One region of the Martinezella sp. CNPSo 3795 genome, then DNA from elsewhere that is predicted to be linked to it. Evidence: predicted binding sites of a transcription regulator. Region 1 holds the regulator's gene; the other holds the start of a gene.
The links. Region 1 encodes HrcA, which represses chaperone genes, less so after heat shock. Its sites were predicted from a motif close to GTTAGCACTCNCNNNNNGNGAGTGCTAAC; they were not measured.
Positions count from the first base shown of each region.

Region 2: groES (co-chaperone GroES) is a predicted target of HrcA. The motif match lies at 4,473-4,501, and genes of this name have one in related genera.

Region 1 covers NZ_JBXSOQ010000005.1:240,416-256,515, forward strand. Annotated here, with positions in the region: gene rpoN (RNA polymerase factor sigma-54) at 1-451, shown strand, start outside; gene hpf (ribosome hibernation-promoting factor, HPF/YfiA family) at 702-1,277, shown strand; gene ptsN (PTS IIA-like nitrogen regulatory protein PtsN) at 1,366-1,830, shown strand; gene grpE (nucleotide exchange factor GrpE) at 1,923-2,564, opposite strand; gene AC13QY_RS16840 (GFA family protein) at 2,780-3,214, shown strand; gene hrcA (heat-inducible transcriptional repressor HrcA) at 3,237-4,325, opposite strand; gene rph (ribonuclease PH) at 4,498-5,214, shown strand; gene AC13QY_RS16855 (VOC family protein) at 5,406-5,822, shown strand; gene rdgB (RdgB/HAM1 family non-canonical purine NTP pyrophosphatase) at 5,834-6,478, shown strand; gene hemW (radical SAM family heme chaperone HemW) at 6,515-7,690, shown strand; gene AC13QY_RS16870 (DMT family transporter) at 7,827-8,756, opposite strand; gene gcvA (transcriptional regulator GcvA) at 8,912-9,808, shown strand; gene dnaA (chromosomal replication initiator protein DnaA) at 9,887-11,437, opposite strand; gene rpsT (30S ribosomal protein S20) at 12,309-12,584, opposite strand; gene AC13QY_RS16890 (enoyl-CoA hydratase) at 12,778-13,551, opposite strand; gene mutM (bifunctional DNA-formamidopyrimidine glycosylase/DNA-(apurinic or apyrimidinic site) lyase) at 13,586-14,476, opposite strand; gene ubiE (bifunctional demethylmenaquinone methyltransferase/2-methoxy-6-polyprenyl-1,4-benzoquinol methylase UbiE) at 14,723-15,499, shown strand; gene ubiB (2-polyprenylphenol 6-hydroxylase) at 15,562-16,100, shown strand, end outside.
Region 2 covers NZ_JBXSOQ010000008.1:99,488-115,587, reverse strand. Annotated here, with positions in the region: gene mctR (two-component system response regulator MctR) at 127-768, opposite strand; gene mctS (two-component system sensor histidine kinase MctS) at 765-2,141, opposite strand; gene AC13QY_RS21560 (bifunctional riboflavin kinase/FAD synthetase) at 2,287-3,270, opposite strand; gene AC13QY_RS21555 (TIGR01459 family HAD-type hydrolase) at 3,286-4,134, opposite strand; gene groES (co-chaperone GroES) at 4,559-4,855, shown strand; gene groL (chaperonin GroEL) at 4,930-6,570, shown strand; gene AC13QY_RS21540 (hypothetical protein) at 7,148-7,594, shown strand; gene AC13QY_RS21535 (glutathione binding-like protein) at 7,652-8,359, opposite strand; gene AC13QY_RS21530 (DoxX family protein) at 8,574-9,017, shown strand; gene hisG (ATP phosphoribosyltransferase) at 9,094-9,789, opposite strand; gene AC13QY_RS21520 (ATP phosphoribosyltransferase regulatory subunit) at 9,789-10,907, opposite strand; gene hisS (histidine--tRNA ligase) at 11,103-12,626, opposite strand; gene AC13QY_RS21510 (2'-5' RNA ligase family protein) at 12,753-13,280, shown strand; gene AC13QY_RS21505 (hypothetical protein) at 13,311-13,721, shown strand; gene copM (CopM family metallochaperone) at 13,794-14,162, shown strand; gene AC13QY_RS21495 (LysR family transcriptional regulator) at 14,202-15,086, opposite strand; gene AC13QY_RS21490 (YciI family protein) at 15,171-15,467, shown strand; gene AC13QY_RS21485 (LysR family transcriptional regulator) at 15,488-16,100, opposite strand, start outside.

The DNA of each region.
Region 1 (16,100 bases):
GACGATCATGAAGGTGGCAAGCGAGATCGTGCGGCAACAGGACGCGTTCCTACTGCATGGCGTCGACCATCTGCGGCCGCTCAACCTGAAAACCGTGGCGGATGCCATCAAGATGCATGAATCGACGGTCAGCCGCGTGACCTCGAACAAGTACATGCTGACGCCACGCGGGCTGTTCGAGCTCAAATATTTCTTCACGGTTTCGATCGGCGCCGTCGAGGGCGGAGACAGCCATTCTGCAGAGGCCGTGCGCCACAAGATCCGTCTGCTGATCTCGAACGAGAGCCCGGATGCGGTCCTCTCCGACGACGATATCGTCGATACGCTGAAGAAGGGCGGGATAGAGCTTGCTCGCCGCACGGTTGCAAAGTACCGCGAAGCCATGAACATCCCCTCCTCCGTGCAACGGCGCCGAGAGAAGCGGGCTCTAGCCAAAGTTTCTGGTTTCTGACGGCCGGCAACCTTCAACCACCGGATGTCAAACTCCTAACGGTCCGTTAAGATGCAGTTGACTTTCGTATGAGGCAGGGCTAGAAGCCCGCCGCAATCGCTGCAGGACAGCACGACCATGAAACTTATCCCCACCATCCAAAAGGCGGTCGATATACGCAATTTGCCTTTGACTGCGTGAAGTGCTTGGATGAGCTTGAGGCTTGGCGTAAACTGATACGCGCAATAACCACTACAAGAAGGGAAACTCCATGAGTGTGCGTGTCTCCGGTAAACATATGGAAATTGGCGACTCCTTCCGTCAGCGGATCGAGGACCAGATCGGTATGGCCGTGACCAAATACTTCGACGGGGGGTATTCGGGTCAGGTAACTGTGCAGAAGTCCAGTTCGCGTTTTGCGGCCGATTGCAAGCTTCACCTCGATAGCGGTGTCGTATTGCATGCTGCCGGCGAAGCCATGGATCCGCAGCTTGCTTTCGACGCTGCCTCCGAGCGCATCGAAAAGCGTCTGCGTCGTTACAAGCGCAAACTCAAGGACCATCAGGCAGGCAACCACGTGAACGGTCAGGCGGAAGTCGCCTATACCGTCATGGACGGCGTTCCCGATGACGACGAGGAGATCCCTGCCGACTTCGCGCCGGCAATCGTCGCAGAGAGCACGAAACAACTGAAAACCATGTCGGTGGCGACCGCCGTGATGGCGCTCGATATGACCGACGAGCCGCTGCTGCTCTTCCGCAGCCCCGGCAACGAACACTTGAACATCGTCTACCGCCGTCAGGACGGCAACATTGGCTGGATCGACGCAGCCAATATCAAAGGCTGAGAATAGAAGATAAGCGGCGGCTGCGCATCATCGCAGCTGGCCGCCGCTTGCCCGTCATCGGTTCTCGGCGACACGAAGGATAAAGAGAATGGCATTGGCAGATTTGCTACAGCAAGATGCGATCATCCCCGCCTTGAAGGCAAATTCCAAAAAACAACTGCTTCAGGAGCTGGCCGCCAAAGCCTCCAAGCTCACCGGACTGCCCGAGCGCGAAATCTTCGATGTCGTGCTGCAGCGCGAGCGCCTCGGCTCCACCGGCGTCGGCAACGGCATCGCCATTCCGCACGGCAAGCTTGCCAGCATCAAATCCATTGCCGGCATTTTCGCGCGCCTTGAAGCGCCTGTCGATTTCGAGGCGCTGGACGACCAGCCCGTCGATCTCGTCTTCCTGCTGCTCGCACCTGAAGGTGCCGGCGCGGACCACCTGAAGGCGCTCTCGCGCATCGCCCGCGTTCTGCGGGACCAGGATCTCGTCGCGAAGCTCCGCGCCACCGATTCCGCCACCGCCATCTACGCCTTCCTCAACGAAGAGCAGGCATCCAACGCCGCCTAACCGCTTGGATTACACTGGACCAAGGCAAAAATAAGAGCCGGATGATCCGAGATCGTCCGGCTCTCTTCTTTTATTGGCGTTGCCAAAAAAGATCAGGCGTCTTTCTCGTCCAGCGGGCTGTTGGCGCCCTGCTCGGCATTTTCGACGATCTTCGGGCCACCCTTGGCGACGCCGACCATGGCCGGGCGCAGAACGCGGTCGCCGATGACGAAACCGGCCTGCACCACCTGGACGACAGTGTTGTTCGGCACTTCCGGGTTCGGCACTTCGAACATGGCCTGATGGAAATTGGGATCGAACTTCTGCCCGATCGGCTCGAGCTGACGCACACCGTGACGCTCAAGGGCCGAGAGCATTGAACGCTCGGTCATCTCGACACCTTCGATCAGCGTCTTCAGGCCGGCATCGGCGCCATCACGGGCGTCGGCCGGAATGGCATCCAGCGTGCGGCGCAGGTTGTCGGCCACCGAGAGCATGTCGCGGGCAAAGCTTGCCACGGAATAGGACTTTGCATCCTTCACGTCGCGCTCGGTGCGGCGACGGAGGTTGTCCATCTCGGCAGCAAGGCGAAGGTAGCGATCACGCAGTTCGCCGTTCTCGGCCTTCAGCAGCTCAACCGGATCTGGCTGAGACGGCTCGGCTGCATCAACGGTTTCCGCTGCATCCTGCGCGAAATCCGCTGACGTGTCAGCCGCCGTGGCGTCAGGTCCGGTTTTTGTTGTTTCGTCGGTCATGACGGTCTCCGAATTGCTTGGTCTTTGGATGTGCCCGATATCGAGGTTTGGCCGGAAAAAATCAAGGCTTTGTCGAGAAGAACAGCCAAATCCTGGCTTTGCGGCGGCGGCAATACGGCTCGCCGCTCCCGGACGCTGTTCAAGACGTCGACTGTTCAGCCCTCCTTCCCGGTGGTATGCTGAACTGCATCTCAGCACAGCGTGAGGTGACATCAATGTCTAATGGCAAATCCCTTTCAGGCAAGTGTTTCTGTGGCGCGGTGGAAATCGCAGTCGATGGCGAGCCAATGGCGATGGGTTACTGTCATTGCGACTCCTGTCGGGAATGGTCGGCAGGGCCGGTCAATGCCTTCTCGCTCTGGCCGCCGGAAGCCGTTCACATCACCAAGGGCGCGGACAAAATCGGCAGTTATCAGAAAACCGAAAAGAGCGTGCGCAAGTGGTGCACGGTCTGCGGCGGCCATCTTTTAACCGAGCATCCGCCGTGGGGCGTCACGGACGTCTATGCGGCAGTCCTTCCCGACCTCGATTTTCAGCCTGTCATGCATGTCAACTACGAGACAACAGTGCTGCATCTGAGAGACGGGCTGCCAAAGCAGAAGGACTTTCCAGCCGAGATGGGCGGATCTGGAACCTTGCTTCCCGATTGACCGCAGCAGCTAAATCCGCTCCTCAGATTCCAGGCCGCGACAGCCGCGAAATCAGCTGGGCGGTATAATCGACCATGGGCACGATGCGCGCATAATTCAGCCGCGTCGGGCCGATAACGCCGACCGCGCCGACGATGCGATCGTCCTCGTCGCGATAGGGTGCGACGATGAGCGAGGAGCCGGACAGTGAGAAGAGCTTGTTTTCCGAGCCGATGAAGATGCGCACGCCCGGTCCGCTCTCGGCAAGATTGAGGATCTCGATGAGGCTGTCCTTCTTTTCGAGATCATCGAAGAGGAGGCGCAGGCGATCCAGATCCTCCGCGCCGCCGATTTCGGCCAGCAGGTTGGAGTGGCCACGCACGATGAGCTGTGTCGGCTTGCCGTCGTCATCGCCGCCGGACCAGACGGCAATGCCGCGCTCGACCAGCTGATGCGACAGGCTGTCCAGCTCCTGGCGCACGCTTTCCTTGAGGCTCTGCAATTGCCGCCGCAATTCCGGCATCGTCTGCCCGGTCATATGGGCGTTGAGGAAGTTGGCGGCCTCCGTCAGCTGCGACGAGGTCGTGCCGGCCGGCAGCTCGATGATGCGGTTTTCCACTTGATCGTGCTCGCCGACGAGCACGGCGAGCGCCTTGGTCGGCTCCAGCCGGATAAATTCCACATGCTTGAGAACGGGATCGCTCTTGGAGGTAATGACGAGCCCGGCACCGCGCGAAATGCCCGATAGCACCCGGCTTGCTTCCGACATCATCGATTCCACCGGCTGGTCACGATTGCCGCCGCGCACCTGCCGATCGATATTGGCTCGATCCTCGGCGGAGAGATCCCCGACCTGCATGAAAGCATCGACGAAGAAGCGCAGACCGACCTGAGTCGGCAAGCGCCCGGCGCTCACATGCGGCGAATAGATGAGTCCCAGCTCCTCCAGATCGCTCATGACATTGCGCACGGAAGCCGGCGACAGCGACATGGGCAGCAGGCGTGAAAGATTGCGCGAGCCCAGGGGCTCGCCATTTTCCAGATAGCCTTCGACGATGCGGCGGAAGATTTCCTTGGAGCGTTCGTCCAGTGCAGCAATGACATCCGAGACCGACGATGTCGTGAATACCATTTCGCTGTCAGATCCATTCCGTTGAGCCTTAGGCAAAATATAATCATTCAGTTAGCAATGGCAAAAGGGAAAAATGTCGCCGTCGCCGCTGAGCGTCTTTGCGGCCTGCTTTTCCTTTGCAAAAGCGGCCTGCGGGTCGTAGAAGCGGTCAACGAACATTCAGGAGAGTGGAATGCGGCCTTCAGGCAGAAAAACCGACCAGATGCGCAAGGTGTCGTTCGAGCGCAATTTTTCCAAGCATGCGGAAGGCTCCTGCCTGGTGAAATTCGGCGATACGCATGTGCTCTGCACGGCAAGCCTGGAAGACAAGACGCCGCCATGGCTGCGCAACAGCGGCAAAGGCTGGGTCACGGCGGAATACGGCATGCTGCCGCGGGCAACCGGCGAGCGCATGAAGCGCGAGGCTGCGGCCGGTAAGCAGGGTGGTCGCACGCAGGAGATCCAGCGGCTCATCGGCCGCTCGCTGCGCGCCGTCGTCGACCTCAAGGAATTGGGCGAGCGCCAGATCACCGTCGACTGCGACGTCATCCAGGCCGATGGCGGCACACGCACGGCCTCTATCACCGGCGGCTGGATCGCGCTCTATGACTGCCTGAAGTGGATGGAAAGCCGCAACATGGTCAAGGTCGAGCGCGTGCTGAAAGATCACATCGCCGCTATCTCCTGCGGTATCTTTGCCGATCAGCCTGTCATCGATCTCGACTATCTTGAGGATTCCTCGGCGGAGACCGACGCCAATTTCGTCATGACCGGCAAGGGCGGCATCGTCGAGATCCAGGGAACGGCTGAGGGCGCGCCCTTCAGCGAAGAAGAATTCGCCACGCTGATGCATCTGGCCAAAAACGGCATTGCCGAACTGGTGGAGCTGCAGAAGCAGGCCATCGCCTGAGGATATCAACGAATGCGGAGCGTGCAGCCTGCCCCTCATCCGGCCTATCGGCCACCTTCTCCCCGTCGAGACGGGGAGAAGGGGCAAGGCGCACCTGCCGTCATCTCTCAGCTTCGCGGGAATCGGGAGGCGCCCATATATGAGGTCGTTCCCTCGCCCCGCGAGCGGGGAGAGGGTGAGGGGCTAATCCGTTGAGCAATGCGACACTCACAGGCGTTCTTGAAACTGCCCTCTATGCAGACGATCTCGATGCCGCCGAAGCCTTTTATAGCGGCGTACTCGGGTTGAAGAAGATATCGCGAGGCGGCAACCGCCACGTCTTCTATCGCTGCGGGCCGGGTGTGCTCCTGATCTTCAACAGTGAAGAAACGGTCAAGCCGCACGAGCTGGGCGCCCTGCCCGTGCCGCCGCATGGGACTAAGGGTCATGGTCACGTTTGCTTCCGTGTCGATGGCAACGATATCGAGGCCATGGCCGAGAGGCTGAAGGCTGCCGGTGTCGATATCGAAGCCGATTTTCACTGGCCGAATGGCGGCCGTTCGATCTATTTCCGCGATCCGGCCGGCAACAGTCTGGAATGCGCCGAACCCCGCATCTGGGGCCTATGACAGGACAGCACATGCGCAAGCTCGATACTAAGACTATCGTCGTCGCCAGCCACAATGCCGGCAAGATCCAGGAAATCCGCGATCTGATCGGGCCGCTCGGCTTTACCGCCAAGTCCGCCGCCGATCTCAACTTCATCGAACCGGACGAAACGGGCACGACCTTCGAAGAAAATGCGACGATCAAGGCGCTGGCCTCCGCCAATGCCTCCGGCCTGCCGGCACTCTCGGACGATTCCGGTCTGGTTATCGATGCACTCGGCGGCGATCCCGGCGTCTATACGGCCAATTGGGCGGAGACGGCTGACGGGACGCGTGACTTCGCCATGGCCATGCGGAAGGTCGAAACCGCCCTGGAAAAGGCCGGCGCCACCACGCCGGAGAGCCGCACGGCCCGCTTCGTCAGCGTGCTCTGCCTTGCCTGGCCCGATGGACATACCGAGCTTTTCCGCGGCGAAGTGGAAGGCACGGTCGTCTGGCCGCCGCGCGGCAGCCAAGGCTTCGGCTACGACCCGGTCTTCCAGCCGGAGGGATACCAGACCACATTCGGCGAAATGAGCGCCGAGCAAAAGCATGGCTGGAAGCCCGGCGACGAGCAGGCGCTGTCGCACCGCGCCCGCGCCTTCAAGATCTTTGTCGAAACCTGCCTGGAGGCGTAAGCTAATCCCGTGGAAATCGTGGACACACAAGATCTGATGCACGGGGCGCAATTGCTGCCCGATACCGGCGAACCCGGTTTCGGCGTCTATGTGCATTGGCCCTTTTGCGCGGCTAAGTGTCCCTACTGCGATTTCAACAGCCATGTCCGCCATCAGCCTGTCGATCAGGAGCGCTTTGCCGCCGCCTTTCTGAAGGAAATGGCGACGATGCGCATGATCAGCGGCCCGAAGACAGTGACAAGCGTCTTCCTCGGCGGCGGCACGCCGTCGCTGATGAAGCCGGAAACGGTCGGCGCAGTGCTCGATAGCATTGCTAGGACATGGCATGTGCCTGATGGTATCGAGATCACCATGGAAGCTAATCCGTCCAGCGTCGAAGCGGAGCGCTTTCGCGGCTATCGCGCCGCTGGCGTCAATCGCGTGTCGATGGGCGTGCAGGCGCTGAACGACCGCGACCTGAAATTCCTCGGACGTCTGCACAATGTCGAGGATGCGCTGAAGGCGATCAGGCTGGCGCGCGAGATCTTTCCGCGTATGTCCTTCGACCTCATCTATGCTCGCCCGAACCAGACCGCCGAGGAATGGGAGCGCGAGCTAAAAGAGGCAATCTCCTATGCGGTCGATCACCTCTCGCTCTATCAGCTGACGATCGAGGAAGGCACGCCCTTCTACGGCCTTCACAAGGCCGGAAAGCTGATCGTGCCCGATGGCGATCAGTCGGCGCTGCTTTATGAAGCGACGCAGGAAATCACCGAGCGCGAGGGCATGCCGGCCTATGAGGTCTCCAATCACGCGCGCCCCGGCGCCGAGAGCCGGCACAATCTCACCTATTGGCGCTACGGAGACTATGCAGGCATCGGCCCCGGCGCCCACGGCCGCCTTACCAGAGGCCCGCAGAAGCTGGCGACCGCGACCGAGCGCAAGCCTGAGAGCTGGCTCGAGATGGTCGAGCGCGACGGCCACGGCATGGTCGACCAGGAAATGCTTGGGTTTGACGAACAGGCCGACGAATTGCTGCTGATGGGCCTGCGGCTGCGGGAGGGCGTCGATCTCGCCCGCTGGCAGCAGCTTTCCGGCCGCGATCCCGATCCGCGGCGCGAGGCGTTTTTACTGGAACACGGCTTCATAGAGCGGATCGGCAATTCCCGCCTGCGCTGCACGCCGGCGGGAATGCTGGTTCTCGACTCGGTCGTCGCCGATCTCGCCTGCTGACCACTTTCCCCTCGAGAGGGGCGTCACGAAGCGGCGGATGGGGGTGATCCCGCATGTGAGATGATGACTCGGCTGTTGACGAGATCGCCCCCTCTCCCCGTCAAAACGGGGAGAGGGCTGGGGTGAGGGGCACCTTCTATTTCATATGCAATGGCCCTACCCTCGAGGGAAGGGTGAAGAGGCGGCCATCGATTGCCGCCAGACCCACCGCGATCAGTGCCATGCCGATGAAATGCTTCGGCTGCAGGCTTTCGCCGAGAATGAGCGCGCCGAGCAGTATGGCGCTGACGGGGATCAGGAAAGTCACCAGCATCAGATTGGTGGCGCCGGCCGTCGCCAGGATGCGGAAGAACAACACATAGGCGATGGCGGTCGACAGGATGGCCAGGCCGGCCAGCGCCGCCCAAGTCTCGGTGGACGGCATTGCCAGCGTCCACGGGCGATCGACGAAGAGCGCGATTGGCAGCAGCATTATCGCCGAGCCCGTAACCTGACCGGCGGCCGGAATGATCGGTGCCAGCCCCATGCGGCGGAAGCGCCGACCGAAAATACCGGCGAGTGAGTAGCTGAAAGCAGCGCCCAGCACAGCCAGCTGCGCCAGCACGTTGGAACCGAGGCTCGTCAGCACCGAGGGGCCGATCATCAGGGCCACGCCGACAAAGCCGACGATGACGCCGAGCAGGCGGTTGCCGGTCATCTTCTCATCCTCCGTCAGGAAATGGGCGACGACGACGGCGAAGAGCGGCGTGGTGGCATTGAGGATGGAGGCAAGCCCGCTGGCGATATGGGTTTGCCCCCAGACGATCAGCAGGAAGGGAATGACATTGTTAAGGAAGCCCATGCCGAAGAAGGCGAGCCAGGTCTGACGGTCCTTCGGCATCGCATGTCCGGTGGCACGCACGATGACATGCAGAGCAATAGCGGCGAGTGCGACGCGCGCCGTGACGATGGTGAAGGGCGGCAGTTCACGCACCAGAATGCCGTTGAACAGGAAGGAGCCGCCCCATAGGACGGATAGCCCCACCAGCATGCTCCATTCGACCGCGCCCATGGATTTCTGTGCCATCTGATCATCTCCAGCATCAGCTGATTGAGTTTTACTTATTTGTTGCCAATCGCGACATGATTGCCAACCACCGTAATTGCTGGAATAATCGCTCTATATGGAGGCTCTGGCAAACGAGTCTTTTTCGAATTATGGTTTAGCTGAGCTCAATCATCATGGATCAACTGCCATCCCTTTCGGCGCTGCGCGCCTTCGAGGCCTCCGCCCGGCATCTCAGCATGACGCTGGCTGCAGGCGAGCTGCGTGTGACGCCAGGCGCCATCAGCCTGCAGATCCGCGACCTCGAAAGCAGCCTCGGGGTACGGCTTTTCGAGCGGCGAGCCCGCAGCCTGGCGCTGACGAGTGAAGGCGCCGAGTATTTCGCGACAATGCGAACGGCCTTCCGCCTCATCCGCGAGGCGACAGCGGCCTTGGCGATGCGCGCCAAGGATACGGTGCTGACCCTTACCTGCACTGCCGGCTTTGCCACGCACTGGCTGGTGCCGCGGCTGCGGCGCTTCGAGGAGGCCCATCCCGATATCGACCTGCGCATCAGCGCTTCCTATCGCATGATGGATTTCCAGCGGGATGGGATCGACATTGCCATTCGCCACGGCCTCGGCGGTTACGAGGGCCTGGCAAGCGAGAGATTTCTCGATGACGAATATGTTCCGGTCTGCACGCCGGAAATGGCAGCGGCGCTTGGCCCCTCTCCCGCTGTCGATGACTTGGCCGGCCTGACGCTGATCCACGATGTCTATCGGCGCGACTGGGAGCTCTGGCTGAAGGCGGTCGGCGCCACGCGGGTGGATGCCATGCACGGACCGGTCTTCACCGATGGCATGGGCGCTTATCACGCCATGAAGGCAGGCCTCGGCATCGCGCTGATGCGCCGGTCCTTCGTGGAGCAGGAGCTGGCTGAGGGCACGCTCGTTGCGCCTTTCCCGACCGGATTTGCGAGCGCGCTTGCCTATCATCTCGTCTATCAGCCGGGTGCGCTGGAAAGGCCGGCCGTCGCGGCCCTGCGCGCCTGGTTATTTTCAGAGGTATCGCGCACGACGCCGCCGACCTAAAGTGCGCTTGGAGCGCAAAAAGAAACGGCCGGCGATCAAGCCGGCCGTAGACTATGTGGTGAATGCCGATCGCTCGGCTTACTCGTTGATGAGGCGCTTCAGCAGCTCGATCTCGTGCGACAGCTTGCTGTCGCCGGCGATCAGTTCCTCGATCTTGCGCACCGCATGCAGAACGGTGGTGTGATCGCGGCCACCGAAGCGACGGCCGATTTCCGGAAAGGAACGCGGCGTCAGCGTCTTCGACAGGTACATGGCGATCTGGCGTGGCTTTACAATGACGCGCGTGCGGCGGTTCGAAACCAGTTCCTGGCGCGACACATTGTAGTGGCGGGCGACGATGCGCTGGATGTCCTCGATGCGGACGCGGCGCGGCTCGCCGGAGCCGACCAGATGCGCCAGCAGCTCGTCGACGCGCTCGACCGTCAGGTTCGGCTCAAAGGAGCGGCGGAAGATAAGCTGGTTGAAGGCTCCTTCCAGCTCGCGGCCGCTGGCGGTGACATTGCGGGCGACATGCGAGAGGATTTCGGCCGGGATTTCCAGCGACGGATCATCCTGACGGGCAGCATCGAGACGGCGCTTGAGGATCTCAAGGCGCATTTCATAGTCCGGCGCCTCGACTTCGATCGCTACACCGCCCTGCAGGCGCGAACGAACGCGGGGATCGAGCGATTCCAGCTCCCAGGGAGCGCGATCGGCAGCAACGACGACCTGCTTGGCGCTGTCGAGCAGCATGTTCAACAGATGGCAGAACTCGTGCTGGATCATCTTGCCCTGCAGGAACTGCATGTCGTCGATGATGAGCAGGTCGATATTGCGCAGCGAGTCCTTCAGCGTCAGCGCGTCATTATCGCGGATAGCGGTTGCGAAGCGCCACATGAAGTATTCCGCCGTCAGATAGACGACACGCAGGCCGCGCGGGTTCTGCACCGCTGCATTGGCGATCGCCTGCAGCAGATGCGTCTTGCCGAGACCAACGGTCGCATGGACGAAGAGCGGATTGAAACGCACGGCGCCGGAGCCGGCTTCGGCGATGGTCTTTGCCGCGGCAAGGCTGACGCGGTTCGAGCTGCCTTCGACGAACGTATCGAAGGTAAAGCGGGAATCGAGCGGAGACCCGAAAAGCGGCGCACCGGCCGTTGCAGGCCGCGCAGCCGCAGCCGCGCTCACGGCCTGGGCGACGACCTGGCCCGCCGGCTGAGCGACGGCGCGACGGATCGGCGCGACAGCCGTTTGATCCGGCACCGCCGGCTGCTCATCGGCGCATGGCTTCGCGCCCTGCCGGGTCGCGGTGCGCACCAGAATTTCGACTTTGAGGATCTCGGCATCCTCAGCCTGGAACAGGCTGGTGATGAGATCGAGATAGCGATTGTTGATCCAGGACTTCAGAAATGTCGTCGGGACCGTGAGGCGAACGACGCTCTTCGATACCGAATGAAGCTTGAGCCGCGCAAACCAGCTGGCATAGACATCGGGTCCGACCTGAGCCTTCAAGCGCGCGCTGACGCGCTCGAACAAGTTACTTTGCGCCACGTCACCCTTTTCCCCCGCCGCTTCTAAGCAAACCGCACCGAACGCCTGCGCATTGTCCCCATTTTCCAACGCACCCGTCGCCCTCGTATGTATCTGCATATAGTGCCGCCTTCCACAGTCTCTTTATAGGGCGGGAGCACATCACTGCCGCCCTTGGTTCTTCGCCATGGCATGACGGTCACGCTCGTTGTCCAAGCTGCGCCGCATACCGGTTCATCAGCCACGCCCGGCCTGCGGGCTTTACAGGAACACTGTGGCAAAAACCGCTCTTTAAAGCAGCCTTCGTCTCGGCGTCTGTAACCGGAGCATCAATCGGCCCTCGTATTCCGACTGACCGCTCCAATGGCTGTCAATTTTTCTCCCCTCCCCGCAGCCACGCCAATGATTTGGGCCGCAAAGGACAGACAAGCTTCCTCGTTCCGCAAGCGTCGCCGCTTCCGGTTCTTACTCGTCAACTGTTTGAAAAAACGGAACTGAACTGCTCCGTCACAAGAGACAAAACCACCTCCACCGCCATACGTGACGGTGTTTGCCGAAGCCGTTTAAGGTGAGATCCGCGCCCCTTGTTGAAATCCATTTAGGCAGGATCGAAGGCAGATATCAACGATGAATTTTACACAAAATTAAGAGGCGGCCATTGACTCCGGAGGCCATTTTTGACTGTCACAAGCCCTTCAAAAAAGAATCGCTGTTGAATCAAAGAGATTCCTGTCGAACGCGATTCCCACAGCTTTCAAAAGAAAAAAAATAAAAAATCCCTTGACTCAGTTGTGAGCCGGCAATGCGTCATGCAGATCACCCAGCGCTGGGATATCCTGCCGCAACCCTTTGTTTCCAAAGGTATATTTCTGTCACGTCAATGACATGATCGACCGGCCATTTTTGGCAATGCGGCATTTTTTTGGCCGAATCCAAAAAGCCCGGCGCGAGGGCCGGGCTTAACTCTAACGATTAAATCGTTAACGAAAGATTATACAGTCGGGGCCGAAAGGGCCTTCACACGCTTGGCAAGACGCGAAACCTTGCGGGAAGCGGTGTTGGCGTGAAGCACGCCCTTGGTGGCTGCGCGAGCCAGTTCCGGCTGAGCAGCAACGAAAGCTGCCTTTGCGCGATCTGCATCACCCGATGCGATGGCTTCTTCGACCTGGCGAACGAACGTGCGAACGCGCGAGCGACGAGCCTTGTTGACATCGGTGCGGCGGGCGATCTTGCGGGTCGCTTTTTTCGCCGAGGTAGTATTGGCCATGTATGCCTCTCTTAGAATTCGAACAAAACTCCATCCTTGCGGCGCGGGCCCCATGGCCACTTCATCCAGCAATGCGGGAGCAATTGCGGAAAACCAGAGCGGCTTTCCAAACTGTGGCGGGCATATAACCGGAATGAGCCGCGGCGTCAACGCGGATTCTCGCCAAACCCGCGTAATTCCTGAATCCCGACCCTTAGCGGTTCTTGAAGGACGGCTTGCGCTTCTCAACGAAGGCCGCCATGCCCTCCTTCTGATCCTCTGTGGCAAACAGGCTATGGAACAGGCGGCGCTCGAAACGCAACCCTTCCTCAAGCGTGGTTTCGAAAGCGCGGTTGACCGCTTCCTTGGCCATCAGCACCGAGGGCCGCGATAGCGATGCGATCTTGGCGGCGGCGGCCAGCGCTTCGTCCAAGAGCTTGTCCGCCGGCACGACGCGCGCCACGAGGCCGGAACGTTCCGCCTCTGCCGCATCCATCATGCGACCGGTCAATACCAGGTCCATCGCCTTCGCCTTGCCGACCGCGCGCGTGAGTCGCTGTGAGCCGCCCATGCCAGGGATGACGCCGAGCGTGATTTCCGGCTGGCCGAATTTGGCGGTCTCCGAGGCGATGATGAAATCGCACATCATCGCCACCTCGCAGCCGCCGCCGAGCGCGAAGCCGCTGACCGCCGCGATAACGGGCTTGCGGGCATTGGCGATCTCGGCCCAGCCGCTGAAGAAGTCATTCTTGTAAGCGTCGACGAAATCGAGCGACTGCATTTCCTTGATGTCGGCGCCGGCGGCAAAGGCCTTTTCCGAGCCGGTGAGCACGATCGCGCCGATGGCATCATCGAGATGAAAAGCGGCATAGGCCTGCTTTAATTCGGAGAGGACCGTTGAATTCAGCGCATTCAGCGCCTGCGGCCGATTGATCCTGATGAGACCGACGGCCCCATGTGTTTCGACGATGAGGGTTTCGTAAGCCACGTCTCTCTCCCTTTTACCAGCTTTGGACCTTCAATCAGCCTTGGCAGGAAGCGCAGTAGAAAGAAGAGCGCCCCGCCTGGACGATGCGACTGACCGTACCGCCGCAACCGGGCGTACTGCAAGGCTGGCTTTCACGATCATAGACGGAAAAGGAATGCTGGAAATAGCCGAGCGAACCGTCCGTCTGGATATGATCGCGCAACGACGAACCGCCTGCGGCTATCGCATCGGCAATGACCTCGCGGATCGCCTCGACCAGCGCCAGCAGCGCTTCGGTCGGTTTGCCGGTATCCATAACCAGCGTGCCGGCGGCACGCAACGGCGACAGGTGAGAGCGCCACAGCGCCTCGCACACATATATATTGCCGAGACCGGCGATGTTCTTCTGGTCCAGCAGCGCGCTCTTCAGCGGCTGCGCCTTGCCGGCGAAACGCTTAGCCAGATAATCGGCATCGAGTTCATTACCCGTGGGTTCCGGCCCGAGATCGCGGAAGAAGGGATGGCTGGCCATCTCGGTCCGCCTGACCATGTCCATGAAGCCAAAGCGACGTGGGTCGTTATAGATGACGCGTGCATCACCGCCAGCGCTCGCCAGATGGAAGACCACATGATCGTGCTTCTCGTCCTTGGAACGGGGATGATGGAATTCGCCCGGCGTTCGCGCCTCCCGACCGGCTTCGACCCGAAACGAACCGGACATGCCGAGATGCGCGACGATCGTCTTGCCATCATCGAGATCGATCAGCAGGTATTTCGCACGGCGCGACAGCGACGCGATGCCGCGGCCCGAAGCGGCCTCAGCGAAATCGACAGGGAAAGGAAAGCGCAGATCGTTGCGGCGCAGCTCCAATTCCTTGAGAACCGCACCTTCCATGGAAGGTGCCAGCCCGCGTCTGACGGTTTCGACCTCTGGTAATTCCGGCATGGCTATCCATCTTTATGTTTCAACCGCTTATGATCTGAGCTATAGGCCAAAGCATTGCGGCTGTTGATCTGGCTGATGAGATAGCGTGGCAAACGCGATTTCGCTATGGTCCGCCGCTGAATACTGCATAATTCCTTAGACCGGAATCGATTTAAGGAGAGAATTGTGCAGCAAGTTTAAAGTGTTACAGCGACCCTTGCGCGCCATAAATGACGCGCGGCGCTGTAATGTAACGGAGTTGAGCCGATGGCAGACAGCCGCACCTCCGCCGATGGCGGCATGGAAACATCCTATGGCTTCCGCGAAGTAGCCGATGGTGAAAAGCAGGGCCTCGTCAACGAGGTGTTCCACAAGGTCGCCAAGCGCTACGACGTCATGAATGATGTCATGTCCATGGGCATGCATCGCGCCTGGAAGGATGCGATGGTCGCGGCGCTCAACCCGCGCAAGGATCCCGCCTACAAGGTGCTCGATGTTGCCGGCGGTACGGGCGATATCGCCTTCCGTATCGTCGAGGCCTCGAACCGGCTGGCGCACGCGACGGTGCTCGACATTAACGGCTCGATGCTGGGCGTCGGTGCCGAACGCGCTGAAAAGAAGAAGCTCTCCGACAATCTCACCTTCGTCGAGGCGAATGCCGAGGAACTGCCTTTCGAGCCGAATTCCTTTGACGCTTATACGATCGCCTTCGGCATCCGCAACGTTCCGCATATCGATGTGGCATTGAAGGAAGCCTATCGCGTGCTGAAGCGCGGCGGCCGGCTGCTCGTGCTCGAATTCTCCGAAGTCGATCTGCCGCTGCTCGACCGCGTCTACGACGCCTGGTCCTTCAACGCCATTCCGAAGTTCGGCAAGGCGATCACCGGCGATGCCGAGCCCTATCAATATCTAGTGGAATCGATCCGCAAGTTCCCGAACCAGCAGGACTTCGCGACGATGATCCGCGAGGCCGGCTTCTCGCGCGTGAGCTTCACCAATTACACCGGCGGCATTGCCGCGCTGCACTCCGGCTGGAAGCTCTGAAGCATGATATCCAGTCACCCGATCCGGCTTTTGGCCTCCATGTTCCGAGACCTTGAGACGATATGAGTGCTTTCAGCGCATATTTCGGCCTTGTTCGGGTCGGCTGGGTGCTCGTGCGCGAAGGCGTGGTCATGGCGCTGCCATCGGAAGGGCTGCCGCCCTCCGTCAGCCTTGCCAAATCCTTCGTCAGCATCTTTGCCCGCCGGAAGGCGAAGAGCCAGGCCCGCAGCGACCGGCTTGCCCAGGCAGTCGAGCGGCTCGGGCCTTCCTATGTGAAGATCGGCCAGTTCCTGGCGACTCGACCCGATGTCGTCGGCGTCGACATGGCGAACGACCTGTCGAAGCTTCAGGACAGGATGGCTTTTTTTCCGCACACTATGGCGACGGCAGCGATCGAGGCGTCGCTCGGGCGGCGGATCGACGATCTCTACGCCAGCTTCGGCGAGCCGATTGCCGCCGCGTCGATAGCGCAGGTGCATCCGGCGGAGGTCGACACGGCCGAAGGGCGCAAGCGCGTTGCCGTCAAGGTGGTCCGGCCTGGCGTGCGCCAGCGCTTTTCCAACGATATCAAGGCAATGTATCTCGTGGCGGGTATGCAGGA
Region 2 (16,100 bases), on a different contig from region 1:
GTGAATTCCTCCCAACGGCCCGCCTGCGGGCAGCCGCTGATAAAGTCCTACGGCGAGTCTACCGTCCGAACAAGATATTAGCTGATGCGAAATCGTCAAACCTACCCAGAAGTGGGTAGGCGGACGTCAGCCCGCCGCGGTTGCGATGCCGTGGTCAAGCGCGTAGCGGATCAGACCGGCGGTCGTTGCGATGCCAAGCTTCTTCTTCAAATTCTTGCGATGCGTTTCCGCCGTCGCGGGCGTGATCTGAAGCTCTTCGGCAATCTCGCGATTACTCCTGCCTGTAACGATCAAGCCCAGAATGCGCCGCTCGCGCGGGGTCAGAGGATCAGCCTCATTTTGCGCCGTGTCTGCCACCAGTATGTCGCGAACGCCGGACGAGAAATAAGTCCCGCCGGCTGCTACCGTCTCGATGGCGCAGACGACTTCATCCGTCGAAACATCCTTGAGGATATATCCGACCGCACCGCGCATGATCGACGAGGAGATGTATTCGCGGCTGTCATGCATGGACAGCATCACGATCCGCGTCTCCGGAAGCTCCCGGCGAAAGAGCTCGATCGCCTCGATACCGCTCAGCTTCGGCATATTGATATCCATCAAGGTAACCTGCGGGAGCGTCCGTCGTCCGACCTCCAGGCCGATCTGCGCAAGGTTTGCCGTCCCGACCACCTCTATGTGGTCAAACGTCTCCAGCACGGCTTTCAATCCGTCCAACACCACGGGATGATTGTCGATCAACAGAACACTGATCCTGTCGCTTTTCATGCCGCATCCACCTTTGCTCTTGGCGAGGCATTGGCCGATTTCGGCAGCATCGCAATCAGTGTCGTACCATCGGCCTTGCTCTGGACGAGAAGCAGGCCGCGGAAATGTGCCATCCGCTCCTGCATGTTCCTCAGCCCAAGTCCGCCTTTGCCGTCGCCAGTGCCGTCAAAACCAATGCCGTTGTCCGAAATTCTCAAGCGTGCACGCCCGCGATCACTCCAAAGTTTGATCGCAAGAACCGTCGCCCCGGAATGGCGCTCCACATTGTTCAAGGCCTCCTGCGCGACACGGTAGAGCGCGGTATTGGCTTCCGGCTTCAGCATGCTGGTGAAGCCGGAAGCCTCGATCTCGGTTGCGATCCCGGTCCGCTCGGCGAAATTGTTCGCGAGCGCGGTCAGCGCCGCCGTCAAGCCAAGATCATCGAGCACGCGGGGACGCAGATCATGCGAGAGCCGCCTGATGTCCTTGATTGCGCTGTTCAGGGTATCGATACCCTTCTCGATCGTCGTGGCGGCATCATCGACCTGGTTTCGTACCTTGCGGTTGGCAAGGTCCATGACATAGCGCACGCCGAGGAGATTCTGCGACACGCCATCGTGCAGTTCACGCGCAAGGCGGGCGCGTTCCTCCTCCTGCGTATCAATCACTCTTTGCGTCAGCTCCTTCAGCCGACCATCGGCCATGCGTCGCTCACGGAAGGTCAAGAGCATGCAAGTCGTGAAGACGACCAGAACAGCAGGGACGGCAATGAGTGTGACGACGACAAAGGTTCCTTTTATGTTTGCCCGCATGGCGGCATTGGCCGCAGCAGTCTGGGTAAAAATATCATCCAGATAGACGCCGGTTCCGACAACCCAGTGCCATTTATCAAGGCCGACAGCGAATGAGAGCTTATCGGCGACACGGCCGGTGGAAGGCTTCTCCCATTTGTACTGGTGCAGGCCCCCGCCGGCTTTTGCGGTCTTGATGAGCTCCGCGATGACCTTGTCGCCGTCCGGATCGGTCAAATCGATCCAATTGCGCCCGTTACGAAATCTCTCGCGCGGATGAACGATGTTGTTGCCATCATAGTCGTAGACGAAGAAGTATCCGTCCGGTCCATAATCAAGCGACGTCAGGATCGCGGCTACCTTGTCCTTAGCGGCTTGATCGTCCGGGGCTGCGTCCCGATAGATCGCCTGAATGGCCGACACGGCAAGATTTGTAAGGTTGACGATCTCCGTTTCCTTCGCCCTCAGCATGTTCTGTTCGAAGGTTTCGATATTGCTCTTGGTAAGATTGGTCGACTGCCAAGTAATGAAGGCAGTGATTGCCAGGATCGAGATGACGAGAGGCGCGAGCGCGAGCGCAATAATCTGGTTGCGTAGTGTCAACGATTGCTCCTCCCAAAAACCGGCGCGGAACAATGATCCTTGTCGGGCATGAATTCAACAGTCTCTTGGCGGCGTTGATGTCAGCCCGAAATCGGAGCGATGATACGAGGCGGAAAACCTTTTCCACCCCATCACTTCGCGAATATCAGTCGAAGGCGATGGCGCGATCAAGCTCGCTGAGCGGCTGGACGCCGGCAAGCAGCGCGCGTGCTTCGTCCTCATCCTTGCGGATCTGCGCGACCAGCGGGTCGAGACCTTCGAACTTCAGTTCGGGGCGGAGATAGCCGAAGAAAGAGACCGAACAGACCTGTCCGTAGAGATCGCCGCTGAAATCGAAGACAAAGGTCTCCAGCAGCGGCGCGCCGTTATCCGTTACCGTCGGACGCCGGCCGTAGCTGGCGACCCCATCGCGGACGACGCCATCGGCCGTTCGGAAGCGAACCGCATAGATGCCTGCCCTCAGCGATGACTCCGGCGGCAGCTGCATATTTGCCGTCGGGAAGCCGAGCGTGCGGCCGAGCTTCTCGCCGCCGATAACGGGCGCCTGAACGGTATAGCGATAGCCAAGCAGACCGGCGGCTTGGGCGACATCGCCTTCCGCGAGCAGCGCACGAATGCGGCTCGACGAGATGACCTCCGTGTTTTCGTCGCGGAAGGCATCGATCAGCGTCACGCCGAAACCATTGTGACTACCGGCATTCATGAGGAAGGCGGGGCCTCCCTGGCGATCATGGCCGAAATGGAAATCGAAGCCAGTGACGACTTCCGACGCGTGCAGCCAGTCGATCAGGATCGAGTGGACGAACTCGTCCGCCGAACGCTGCGAGAAGGTGCGATCGAAGGGATATTCGATGACGGCGTTGAAGCCGAGCGCTTCGAGGAGACGTGCTCGGAGCGGCGCAGGCGTCAGACGGAAAACAGGCTGATCGGGCTTGAAGACGGTGCGCGGATGCGGCTCGAAGGTGAGCACCAGCGCCGGCACGCCGCGCTCCCTGGCGATCTCCAGCGCACGTGTCAGCACAGACTGATGGCCGCGGTGCACACCGTCGAAATTGCCGATGGCGACCACCCCGCCCTTCAGGGCATCGGGAAGCGGCTCGCGGGTTTCGTTGCGATGGAAAACGGTCATCGACTGCCACTCTCCTCAGACAAGGCGCGGCATCCACCACTTCGGCGAGGCCTGCTCGCGCGCCAGGAAGGCGCCGAGCGCGGCCTCATCCGTATGCCCCTCGACGACATATTCGCGGGCGTGGATGCCATGGCTGATATAAAGAAGATCGAGGCCGTAATCGAGTGCGCCGCGCACGTCGGTCGGCATGCCGTCGCCGATCGCCACGACACGCGACAGCGGAAACTCGCTTTTCACCTCGCGGGCCGCCGCGATCGCGGCATCGTAGATCGGCTGGTGCGGCTTGCCGGCGATGCGCGTCTGGCCACCAAGCCGCTCATAATAGGCGGCCATAGCGCCGGCGCAGGGGATCATGCGGTGGCCGCGCTCGACCACAAGATCCGGATTGGCGCAGATCAGCGGCACCTTGCGAGCCGACCAGGCCGTCAGCATGTCGGTATAATCGTCAGGTGTTTCGGTCTCGTCGTCAAAGAAACCGGTGCAGACGATGCTTTCGGCCTCGCCAGCGTCGACGCGCTGAACGTCAAGGTCTTCCAGGATGCCGATGTCACGCTCGGGGCCGAGCAGAAACACCTTTTTCGGTCCCTCGGCAATCAGCCTGCGGGTGACATCGCCCGAGGTGATGATGCGATCGTAAACGCTGTCGGGAACCCCGATCGCACGCAGCTGCTCGACGACCTTCGGAGCGACGCGTGGAGAGTTGGTGATGAGGACGACAGCAAGGCCTTCGCCGCGGGCCGCTTCGAGCGCGATGGAGGCCTCCTTGTAGGCGGTGACGCCGTTATGGAGCACGCCCCAGACATCGCAGAGCGCAACATCATAAAGTCCGCCGATGTCGCGAAAGCTCTCGATCCGTTTGCCCATGCCATCCTCGCATCAAATAAATCACGGGCTGACATCGCAAACCGGCCGGCAAATTACAAGAGCGGCATGCAAGGTTTTTGCGGCGCACAAGGCCTGAGAAGCAGACATGTGCAAGCTCGGCGAGCTGCAAGATTGCGCAGCGGAAGCAACAGCATGACGCTCTCGAAAAGGTGCGACCTGACCCTTTCTGAAGAGGGGAAAATGAGAGGAACTTCGCAACGACGTGCTACACGCCACTGCCATGGGCGTTAATCATCCTCAAAACAAGCCGTTACGCGCCGCAAAAAATTCACAGTGCTGTCCTTGACTCGTCCGGAAGCCACCCCTAAATCACCGTCGCTAGCACTCTCCAAGGATGAGTGCTAACAAAATCCATACGGATCTCCGCTGATCCGTGAATGTCATTTGATCGAGGGATTAGACAATGGCAAGCACCAATTTCCGCCCCCTTCATGACCGCGTCGTCGTTCGCCGCGTCGAGTCGGAAGAAAAGACCAAGGGTGGCATCATCATTCCCGATACCGCCAAGGAAAAGCCGCAGGAAGGCGAAATCGTCGCCGTCGGCTCCGGCGCTCGCGATGAATCCGGCAAGGTCGTAGCACTCGACGTCAAGGTTGGCGATCGCGTTCTGTTCGGCAAGTGGTCCGGCACCGAAGTCAAGCTCAACGGCGAAGACCTTCTGATCATGAAGGAAGCCGACATCATGGGCATCATCGGCTAATCCGGCCGGTTCCCTTTTCCGATACAGCTGACGGGCCTTAAAGCCCGGAAAACGCGAATTCAGGAGTTTCAAACATGGCAGCTAAAGAAGTAAAATTCGGCCGCAGCGCCCGCGAAAAGATGCTTCGTGGCGTCGACATCCTCGCTGACGCAGTGAAGGTCACGCTCGGCCCGAAGGGTCGTAACGTCGTTATCGACAAGTCCTTCGGCGCTCCGCGCATCACCAAGGACGGCGTTTCCGTCGCCAAGGAAATCGAACTCGAAGACAAGTTCGAGAACATGGGCGCCCAGATGGTGCGCGAAGTCGCTTCGAAGACCAACGATGTTGCCGGTGACGGCACCACCACCGCAACCGTTCTTGCCCAGGCAATCGTACGCGAAGGCGCCAAGGCTGTTGCAGCCGGCATGAACCCGATGGATCTGAAGCGCGGCATCGACCTCGCTGTTGCAGAAGTCGTCAAGGACCTGCTCGCCAAGGCCAAGAAGATCAACACTTCGGAAGAAGTTGCCCAGGTCGGCACGATCTCCGCAAACGGCGAAAAGCAGATCGGTCTCGATATTGCTGAAGCCATGCAGAAGGTCGGCAACGAAGGCGTCATCACGGTTGAAGAAGCCAAGACCGCCGAAACCGAACTCGAAGTCGTCGAAGGCATGCAGTTCGACCGCGGCTACCTCAGCCCCTATTTCGTAACCAACCCGGAAAAGATGGTGGCCGACCTCGAAGACGCCTTCATCCTCCTGCACGAGAAGAAGCTCTCGAACCTGCAGGCCATGCTCCCGGTTCTCGAAGCCGTCGTTCAGACCGGCAAGCCGCTCCTCATCATCGCTGAAGACGTCGAAGGCGAAGCTCTTGCAACCCTCGTCGTTAACAAGCTGCGTGGTGGTCTGAAGATCGCTGCTGTCAAGGCTCCGGGCTTCGGCGACCGCCGCAAGGCCATGCTGGAAGACATCGCCATCCTGACGGGCGGCACTGTCATCTCCGAAGATCTCGGCATCAAGCTCGAGTCTGTCACCCTCGACATGCTCGGCCGCGCCAAGAAGGTTTCGATCTCCAAGGAAAACACCACGATCGTCGACGGCGCTGGCGCCAAGTCTGACATCGAAGGCCGTGTTGCCCAGATCAAGGCCCAGATCGAAGAAACCACCTCTGACTACGACCGCGAAAAGCTGCAGGAACGCCTTGCAAAGCTCGCTGGCGGCGTTGCCGTTATCCGCGTTGGCGGCTCGACGGAAATCGAAGTCAAGGAAAAGAAGGACCGCATCGACGACGCTCTGAACGCGACGCGCGCTGCCGTTCAGGAAGGCATCGTACCGGGCGGCGGTACCGCTCTGCTGCGTTCTTCCGTCAAGATCTCGGTCAAGGGCGAAAACGAAGACCAGGAAGCTGGCATCAACATCGTTCGCCGCGCTCTGCAGTCCCCGGCTCGCCAGATCGCTGAAAACGCTGGTGACGAAGCTTCGATCGTTGTCGGCAAGATCCTCGACAAGAACGAAGACAACTGGGGCTACAACGCTCAGACGGGTGTTTACGGCGACATGATCGCCATGGGCATCGTCGACCCGGTCAAGGTCGTTCGCACGGCTCTGCAGGACGCAGCTTCGGTTGCTTCGCTGCTGATCACCACTGAAGCCATGATCGCCGAACTGCCGAAGAAGGATGCCCCTGCTGGCATGCCGGGCGGCATGGGTGGCATGGGCGGCATGGACATGATGTGATAGGCCAACAGGCCTAATCGCAGGAATGTCCATAAAGCTTCGCCCATGCACTTTAGTGCTTCAGGCCGCCAAGCGGCCTGAAGTGGCGGCATGGACATGATGTGATAGGCCAACGGCCTGTTGCGATTGTTCAATCCGACATCCAGAATTGATGAAGGGCGGCCCTCGGGTCGCCCTTTTTAATTGTGCCGAAACTGTACAACTGCAATTCCTGCAAGATTCTGTCGTATTGCAAATTTTGCAACTTGCCCATTGCTGTTTTCGAAAAAGCCCCTATAACTCGCAGCGCAGCGATTTTGGAGAGTTAGCTGCAATACACGTAATTTTTACTTCTTTTGGACAGGCTTAACCTGCGGCTTGGTATGATCATGACCTTGAGCGCTGGCACTGTCCGGATTTATTACTTGAAATGACTTCATAAACTGGAACGCCATCCCGAAAAGCATTGTCAACAGCGAAGCAGCGGAGGCACGCCTCGACCATAAGCTGCGGCGCAAAATGCAAGGGGACCTTCCATCCGGGGAAATACGGAATTGAAGTGAGGCGCGGGGAACCATGCGCTCTTGTGGGGATCATCTTGTTCAAGATTGCCAAAGCCAATTTTTCCGCACCGTTTGCTCCCGGCTCGCTGGAGTTCGAAGGCCATGACCCCGATCTTCTGGCACAATTCTGTGTTTCCGAGGGATGGACGGGCGATCTTTCAAGCGGCATCATCAAACTTGGGCAGTGGAGCACGATGCTGCACGGGCTGAGCTTCTCGGAATGTGGCTTGCTGAGCCTCATGCATTGCTATGATCCGCACGATCGAGCGCGTATCCTCGATCTCTTCGAGCAGGCGGCAACCGCAAACTCTTCTTTCTGTTATTCCACGACAACGCTCGGCACCGGCGGCCATCGCCAGCCGGTCTTGTGCGTTGGCGAATCCGTTGCTGCCGACAAGCAACGTGCCGGCAGCATGGTCGGCGTCTTCCTGTTTCCACGCTTCAAGCTGGAACCGGGCAGCCAGCTCGCCACCCGGCAGTAAACGGCTGTCGATGATGGTCGGGTGAGTTCACCTGACCAATTACTTGGTTCAACCTGATCAATCCCGCTTGGGAATGCTGAGACCACGCTGGCTTGCCGGGCGCGCAAGGGCTCGCTCCAGCCAGGCCATGACCGAAGGGAAACTTTCGAACTCCAGAACCTCGCGGCCGCCATAGAAGACGTCGACGCCGCGAACCCAGGGGAAAGTGGTGATGTCGGCGATGGTGTATTCATCACCCATGATCCATTCGCGCCCCTGCAGGCGGCTCTCCAGCACGCCGAGAAGGCGCTTGGCCTCGTCGCGATAACGCTCGACCGGATAGGGGTTATTGGCGACCTTTTCGGCAGCGAATTTGAAGAAATGGCCGAACTGCCCGAACATCGGACCGACGCCGGCCATCTGGAAGAAAACCCATTCCAGCGTTTCGTAACGCCTAGCTGCGTCGCTTGGCATGAGCTTGCCGGTCTTCTCCGCCAGATAGACCAGGATCGCGCCGGATTCGAACAGACCGATCGGCTTGCCGCCGGGACCATTGGGATCGATGATTGCCGGAATGCGGCCATTCGGATTCAGCGAAACGAATTCAGGAGACTTCTGGTCGTTGGTGCCGAAGGAGATCAGATGCGGCTCATAGGGCAGACCAAGCTCTTCCAGCGCGATCGACACCTTGACGCCGTTCGGCGTCGGCAGCGAGTAGAGCTGGATAATATCCGGATTGCTGGCAGGCCAGCGTTTCGTGATCGGAAAGGACGACAGATCGGCCATGGGCTTGCTCCTGAAGGCTATGATTTGACAACTGATTTGCCGCCACAATAGCCGATAGGGCTTGTATGGGAAGTGTTATCTCAGCGGCCCATTGTTCAATGATTGTGAACTAATTGTGCGCAGTTGTTTATCTTTCCAACCTCCCAAAAATCACGAATATCTGTCTCCAGAAATTGTCGCCACCCGATCCCGAGTGAATTTACTGGAGACTGTCATGTCCAATACCAACAACGTCATCATTCTTGTGGCGCGCATCCTGCTCGCCTTCATGTTCATCTTTGCCGGCTTCGGCAAGCTGACCGATCCTGCAGGTACCGCCGGCATGATTGCCGGCGCCGGTATGCCTGCCGCAACGCTGCTTACCTATCTTGCCGGCGCGTTTGAATTCGTCACCGGCGTCTGCGTCCTCATCGGCTTCCAGGTCCGTATCGTCGGCTGGCTTCTTGCCCTCTTCTGTGTCTTCACCGGCGTCGTCTTCCACCTGCCGACCGTCAATGTTCCGGACTTCCCGGCTGCCGCCAACGGCTGGATCAACGGCCTAAACTTCGTGAACTTCCTGAAGAACATCACGCTCGCCGGCGCCTACATCATGCTCGCCACCAACGGCGCAGGCGTCTACTCGGTCGACGCACGCCGCGGTGCCTACGCAGCCGCCTGATTGCTGCATATTTCCCAAGAAAAAAGGCCCGCCGGAATTCCGGCGGGCCTTTTCGCATGAATAGGAAATTGGAAAATCAGAGCGCGCTGCGCACGGCAGATATGATGCGCTCAACCATCGGATCGCCATTGTGGCTCTCCTTGCGGGCACGCACCAGACACGCCTCAGAGCGCAGGATGACGCCATCCGACAGGACCTTCAGATGGTTCGCCTTAAGCGTCGAGCCGGTGGAGGTGATGTCGACGATGATGTCGGCCGAGCCGGCAGCGGGTGCCCCTTCCGTCGCACCGAGACTTTCGACGATGCGATAGAGCTGAATGCCATGCTGGCTGGAGAAGAACTGCTGCGTCAGCCGCCAGTATTTGGTCGCGACCGTCAGCCTGCGGCCGTGACGAGCGCGGAAATCGGCGGCGACATCGCCGAGATCGGCCATCGTGTCGACATCGAGCCAGATATCCGGCACGGCGACGACGACATCGGCATGGCCGAAGCCCAGCCTGGCGCAGAATTCGACGCGGCGATCAGCCTCCGCCATGCCCTCGCGCACGAGGTCTTCGCCGGTGATGCCGAAATCGACGCTGCCATTGCCGATCTCTCGCGAGATTTCCGAGGCCGACAGGAAGGCGATCTCGACACCTTCAAAGCCTTCGACACGGCCGCGATAGGAACGGTCATTGCCGACGGCGACGATCGGCATGCCGGCGCGCTCGAAGATCGCGGCGCAATCGTCCTTCATCCGGCCCTTTGAAGGAATCGCTATCGTAATGGTCATCAGGCTGCCCTCACGGTTTCGATACGGTCGAGCCAGAGCGCGAAGCCGACAGCCGGGATATGGTCCTTGGCACCGAGCAGGGTCATCAACCGGTCGAAGCGGCCGCCGCCGGCCAGCACCGCGCTCGACCCTTCCACCGTCACCTCGAAGACGAGACCGGTATAGTAGTCGAGCGGGCGACCGAAGGCGGCACGATAGTCGATCTTGGAAGCATCGACACCGGCGCGGGCCAATGCCGCGACGCGGGCGTCGAAGCTTTCCAGGGCCTTCCCCAGCTTCAGACCTGCCGCGTCGGCAAAACCCGCTAGTGCGACGGAAGCATCCGAGAGCGGTACGCTCAGGGACAAGAACTCCTCCAGCACGCGGAAGGCCGCATCGTCGAGCCGCGTTTCCGATAGGACCAGCTTCTCACGAAGGCGGCGAGCGATCTCCTGCGGCGAGCGGCTGGCATTGGTGGAATAGCCGGTTGCGTGCATGGTGGCATCGATATGCCTGACCAGCCCCTGTTCGTCGCCACGGCTCAGGAAATCGAGCACATGGGCATCGAGCCCGGTGACCGGCTGCGGGCTTGCAAGATGCGCCAGCAAGGTTTCGAGCTGCATCATGTTGCCAAAAGCGTGGATCAGGCGCTTCTGCCAGCCGGATGGCAGGCCGAGCGCCTGCACAACGGCCTCGAACACGGCCTGATCGCCAAGCGTCACGGAGAGCGGTTTACCGGGCACCACGCGATCGAGGATACCGATGGCATCGCTGATGGCGCGAGCATCGGCGCTCGCCGTATTGCCATCACCCAAATCCTCTATGCCGGCCTGATAGAACTCATGGCCGCCTTCGCGGCGCTGGCGAAAGATCTCGCCGAGATAGGAGTAACGCTTCGGGGTGCCGGTGGCGGTCTCGATATGGCGCAGACAGACGGGAATGGTGAACTCCGGGCGCAGGCAAAGGCTGGCACCGGTTTCGCTTTCGGTCATGAAGATGCGCCGGCGGAGATCCTCGCCGGCCATATCGAGAAAGGGCTCGGCCGGCTGGATGATGGGCGTATCCACCCTCTCCGTCCCACGAACGGAAAATTCGTCCAGCAGGTCGCTGGCAAAATTCGGGAGGTTGATCAGAGGCATGGGGCTATTCTCCCCTTCTCCCCGGCGGGGAGAAGGTGCCCGACAGGGCGGATGAGGGGGCCGAGGAACGAAGTGACGAGGATTCTGAGCGCCAACGTACGAATAGCTCGCGTGAGCCCAGAGCCCCCCTCATCCGACCCTTCGGGCCACCTTCTCCCCGAGGGGAGAAGGGGAAAGCGAGACTGCTCGATCCACTCAGACATTGCCGAGCGCCCTCTTCCGGTCTTCCGCCTGTGCCGCCAAGATAGCTTTGACCTTCTCGATCAGCTCGGCTTCCGGCACGGTTTCCTGGGCCACGCGGGCTTCGCGCCAGCTGGCATTGTCCTCGATCTCGCCGGAAAGGCGCTTGCCTTCAATCAGATCCTTGATCTGGACGACGCCCTGGGCACGCTCGTCGCCGCCCTGGATGATGGCGATCGGGCAGCCGCGGCGATCGGCATATTTCAGCTGATTGCCGAACTTCTTCCAGTTGCCCTGGAACATCTCAGCGCGGATGCCGGCGGCGCGCAGATGCTGCGTGAAGCGCTGGTAGCGTCCCATGGCATCGACATCGCCGTCCATGACGGTGACAAGCACGGGCTCGATCACCTCGTCCATGCCGAGCTTGCCGAGATTCTTCAGCGCCGTCATCAGGCGCGACACGCCGATGGAAAAGCCTGTGGCCGGCACCGGCTGGCCCATGAAGCGCGAGACGAGCCCGTCGTAACGACCGCCCCCACCCACCGAGCCGAAGACGACCTTCTCGCCCTTCTCGTTGGTGACGTCGAACAGCAACTCGGCTTCGTAGACGGGGCCGGTATAATATTCGAGACCACGCACGACGGACGGATCGATCTTGATGCGATCCGCTCCATAGCCGGCGCTTGTCACAAGGCTGCCGATGAAATTCAGCTCCTCGACGCCTTCGCCGCCTTTGGACGTGCCGGCGACAAGCGCGGCAAGCTGGGCGGCACTTTCGGCATAGTCCTTGATGCCAACAAAGAAGAGCACCTTCTCGATCTGGTCGCTGTTGAGGCCTGCACCCTTGGTGAAGTCGCCGGACTCATCCTTGCGGCCGGGGCCGAGCAGCAGCGCCACGCCTTCCGGACCGAACTTGTCGAGCTTGTCGATGGCGCGCAGCACGTTCAGCCGCTGGGCAGCCTTGTCATCGCCACCGAGGCCGATGGCTTCCAATACACCATCGAGAACCTTGCGGTTGTTGACGCGAACCACATAGTCGCCCCGCTTGATACCCAAGGCTTCCAGAGTGTCCGCCATCATCATGCACATTTCGGCATCGGCCTGTACGCCCGGCGCGCCGACGGTATCAGCGTCAAACTGCATGAACTGGCGGAAGCGGCCCGGGCCCGGCTTCTCGTTGCGGAAGACATAGCCGGCGCGATAGGTGCGGTAGGGAAGCTGGATCTCGTTGAAATTCTCAGCGACATGACGGGCGAGCGGCGCCGTCAGATCATAGCGCAGCGACATCCACTGTTCGTCGTCATCCTGTAGCGAGAAAACGCCCTCGTTCGGCCGGTCGCTATCGGGCAGGAACTTGCCCAGCGCATCGGTATATTCGAACAGCGGCGTTTCGACGGGATCGAAGCCATAATGCTCGTAAACTGCCCGGATCTTGGAGGTCATCTCGTTAACGGCGCGAATGTCGCTGGCCGAACGATCGACAAAGCCGCGCGGCAGGCGGGCCTTGAGCTTCTGCAGTTTCTTTTGTTTGTCGCTCATCTCTAGGGTAATCCGGTATGGGAACAGTCGCGGTTAACTAGCGGATTGGGCTGAATGCGGCAAGGATTGTTATATGTTAGCGGCCGACAAAACCGAGAAAAGCCGGAGAAGGCAGCATAGGGAACCATGCCACACGCAATCGTTTTGAAATGCACGGATAACAGCGCCGGTCCGGTTCTCGATCTCTGGCGGGAGGCGAGCCGGTTCGAAACCTCTCCATCGATGCTGGCACTCAACTATCCGCCGCATCTGACATTTGCAGTCTATGAAGACATTGCCGTTTCCTCCCTCGTCGCCGCCGCTCAAAAGGCCTTCGCGAACGTGCCGCCGCTATCGGTCGAGTTTTCGGGGATCAGCCATTTTCCGGACGAGATGCTGGTGCTTTGGGCGCGCCCAGCCGACGATCGCGTGCTGAGATGCATACACCGCGCCATTCACGACGAGATCGACCCTAGCCTTTGTCATGAGCATTCCCGCCCGGATCGCTGGCAGCCGCACTGCACCATTGCGATGAAGATCCCGGCGAACGCGGCGGAAGAGGCTCTGAGATGGTCGGCCGCAAGGCCAGCCCAGTTTACGCTCACCTTCGATGTGGTGGATTGCATCCGCTTTCCGCCGATCGAAATCATCAGGGAAGTCAAACTGCTGCCTTGATCGCCTTCCAGTGTCCGGGGAATGCAATTCATGCTTGCTTTCACGGATTGCACGGCTAGGTTTCTGTTTATGCGCGCGCTTGCGATCCTGACAATGCTGATTGCCTGGTTGCTTTACGGTGCCATGCCGGCGCTGGCGAATTGCCCTGTCTGCGCTTCCGCCATGTCCCTGTCGGCGACCATGAGCATACATGATGGCATCACCGATATGCCTGGCATGGCCGGTCACGGCAACATGGGCAAGCCCCAGCAAACGAAGCCGGAAAATCCTTGCGCCGGCGGCATGGCGCATGTGGCGTCTTGCGCTGCCTGCCTTGCCTTGATGCCGACCCTTGCAGTCGAAGACGGCAAACACGCCATCTCCTATCCAGTGCCGGCGCCCGGCCAGCGCCTTGCCGGTTCCCTGCCGCAGCCGACAGCGCCCCCTCCCCGTTTCACCTGACGATCTCCTGCATTCAATCGACGAGCGCTGCCGCTCAAATCCAGATACCGTTCAGAAACGGAGAGAATCCCTATGTCTACTTCAAAATCGCTGATGCTTGCCGGCGTATTCGCCTTTGCGATCGCCCTTCCTGCCCTTGCCGACGACATGAAGAGCATGGACATGAGCAAGCCGATGGGCGACCAGAGCGCTTCCAGCAAGGCGTTCAACGACGCCATGGGCAAGATGCACAAGGACATGATGATCCACTATAGCGGCGATGCCGATGCGGATTTCGTCCGCGGCATGATCCCGCACCATCAGGGCGCGATCGACATGGCGAAGATCGAGCTGAAATACGGCAAGGATCCCGAACTGCGCAAACTGGCGGAAGCCGTCATTACCGCGCAGGAAGCCGAGATCAAGGAAATGAAAGCCTGGCTGCAGAAGCACGGCAAGTAATTCACCCGATCACGAGAGGCGGCATCCCTGCCGCCTCTCTTACCGCTCCGAATGCGGACGGCGGAATATCCCATCCAACCAACCGGAAACGGCGCGAATGCGCACGAGTGGACGAAGCTCGGCATGCATCAGCAGCCACATCTCTCGCACCGGCAGATTGCTGTCGCCGCTATTGACGCGGCAAAGACCTCCCACATTCCCGGCCAGGATTTTCGGCAGCAGTGCGCGCCCCAATCCTGAAGCTGCGGCCTGCAGCAGAGCCTCGGCATCGTTGACCGCAAGCTGGCTGGAACGACCTGACTTTTCTGCCTGTGCGGCAATCCAGCGGGCATGCGGCAGATGCGCCATTGCCTCTTCATAGATGATCCACGGCAAATCTTCTGCATGCCTCTCCTGCCCGGCAGCGACGTAGACAGCATAGTCAAGCGTCGCGATCCGCCTGGCGACGACTTTGCCGTTTGTCATATCGGCAGGTCTTGCAAGGCGCAGCGCCATGTCTGCCTCGCGCCGCGTCAGGTTGAGATTTCTGGAATCGCCGATGAGTTCCAATTGCAGGCCGGAATGCTGCGCCAACAGGCTGGGTAGCGCGGGGATCAACAGCCGGCTGATGAAGGATGGCGCCGCCGTGAGGCGTACCTTGCCGAGTGCCATGGGATCGGCTGCATCCAACGCACCCGACAGCGCCATGACTTCGGCCTCGATCGTCTCGGCCTTCGCGACCGCGATCTCGCCCGCTGGTGTCGGCAATAGGGCGCCACCTCCATCGCGCGCAAACAGCGTCGTGCCGAGGCGTTTTTCCAGAATGCGCAGGCGGCGACCGACCGTCGTCGCATCAGTGCCAAGCACTCTGCCGGCGGCGGCAAAGGATCCACCCCGCGCGAGCGCCAGAATATGGCGCAGGTCATTCCAATCGACGTCGTGCAATTTTGCAGCTCCTTACGGCAAACTTACCGCGTGTATCGGCATTATTGCAGTCATAGACTGGAAATATCCAGTAAGGAGATAACGATGACCCTGTTCGCTGTCCTGTTCGAGGATGATCAACAAAACGCCGCCGCGATCCGCAAGGAATATCTGCCTCGTCACTTCGCTTTCCTGGAGGCGAATGCCGCTTCCATCAGGACGGCGGGACCACTCAGCCGGGAGGGCGATGCTTTTGCCGGCGGCCTGTGGCTCGTCGAAGTGGAGACCGCCGATGCCATCGATCGTCTGGTGAAGGAAGATCCATTCTGGGCGGCAGGCCTGCGCAAATCCGTCAAGGTCTTTCGTTGGAACCAGGTATTTGCGGAGGGCGCACTCCTTTAACCGGAGGCATCGTCACATGCTCAGTCCATGATTGCAGGCAGGCGCGCGGCGAGCAGGTCGATGACCACGCGCATCTTCAGCGAAAGCTGTGGCACCTGCGGCCAGACGGCATAGACGTTGACGGGCCGGCTGGAGACATTGAGCACCTGCATGAGCTTACCGGCGCGCACATAGTCCCGCACCAGCCAACAGGGCAGCCACGCAATGCCCATCCCCGCGGCAGCCGCATCCGCAATGACCTCCAGGTCATCGAGACGCAACCGCGTCTGCGGAAAATAGTCGACGGCCGCTCCATCTTCCTGCAGGAAGGTCCATCTCTTGGCTTCTCCCGATCTGGCATAGACGACGAGATCGTGGCTATCGAGATCGGCAATGGTCTGGGGCGTACCTCTGGCGACTAGATAATCCGGCGAGGCGCATAGCGTCATGCGATGGAGGGCGATCTTGCGCGCGGCAAGGCCGGCTTCGTCCCGCAACACGCCGTTGCGAATGGCGAGATCGAAACCCTCGTCGAAGAGATCGACCACGCGATCGCTGAAGGAAAGGTCGAGCTCAAGTTTGGGGTGGATACGCGCCAATTCCAGCAACAGCGGAGCAGCGCAGCGACGACCGAAAAGGACAGGCATGGAGATA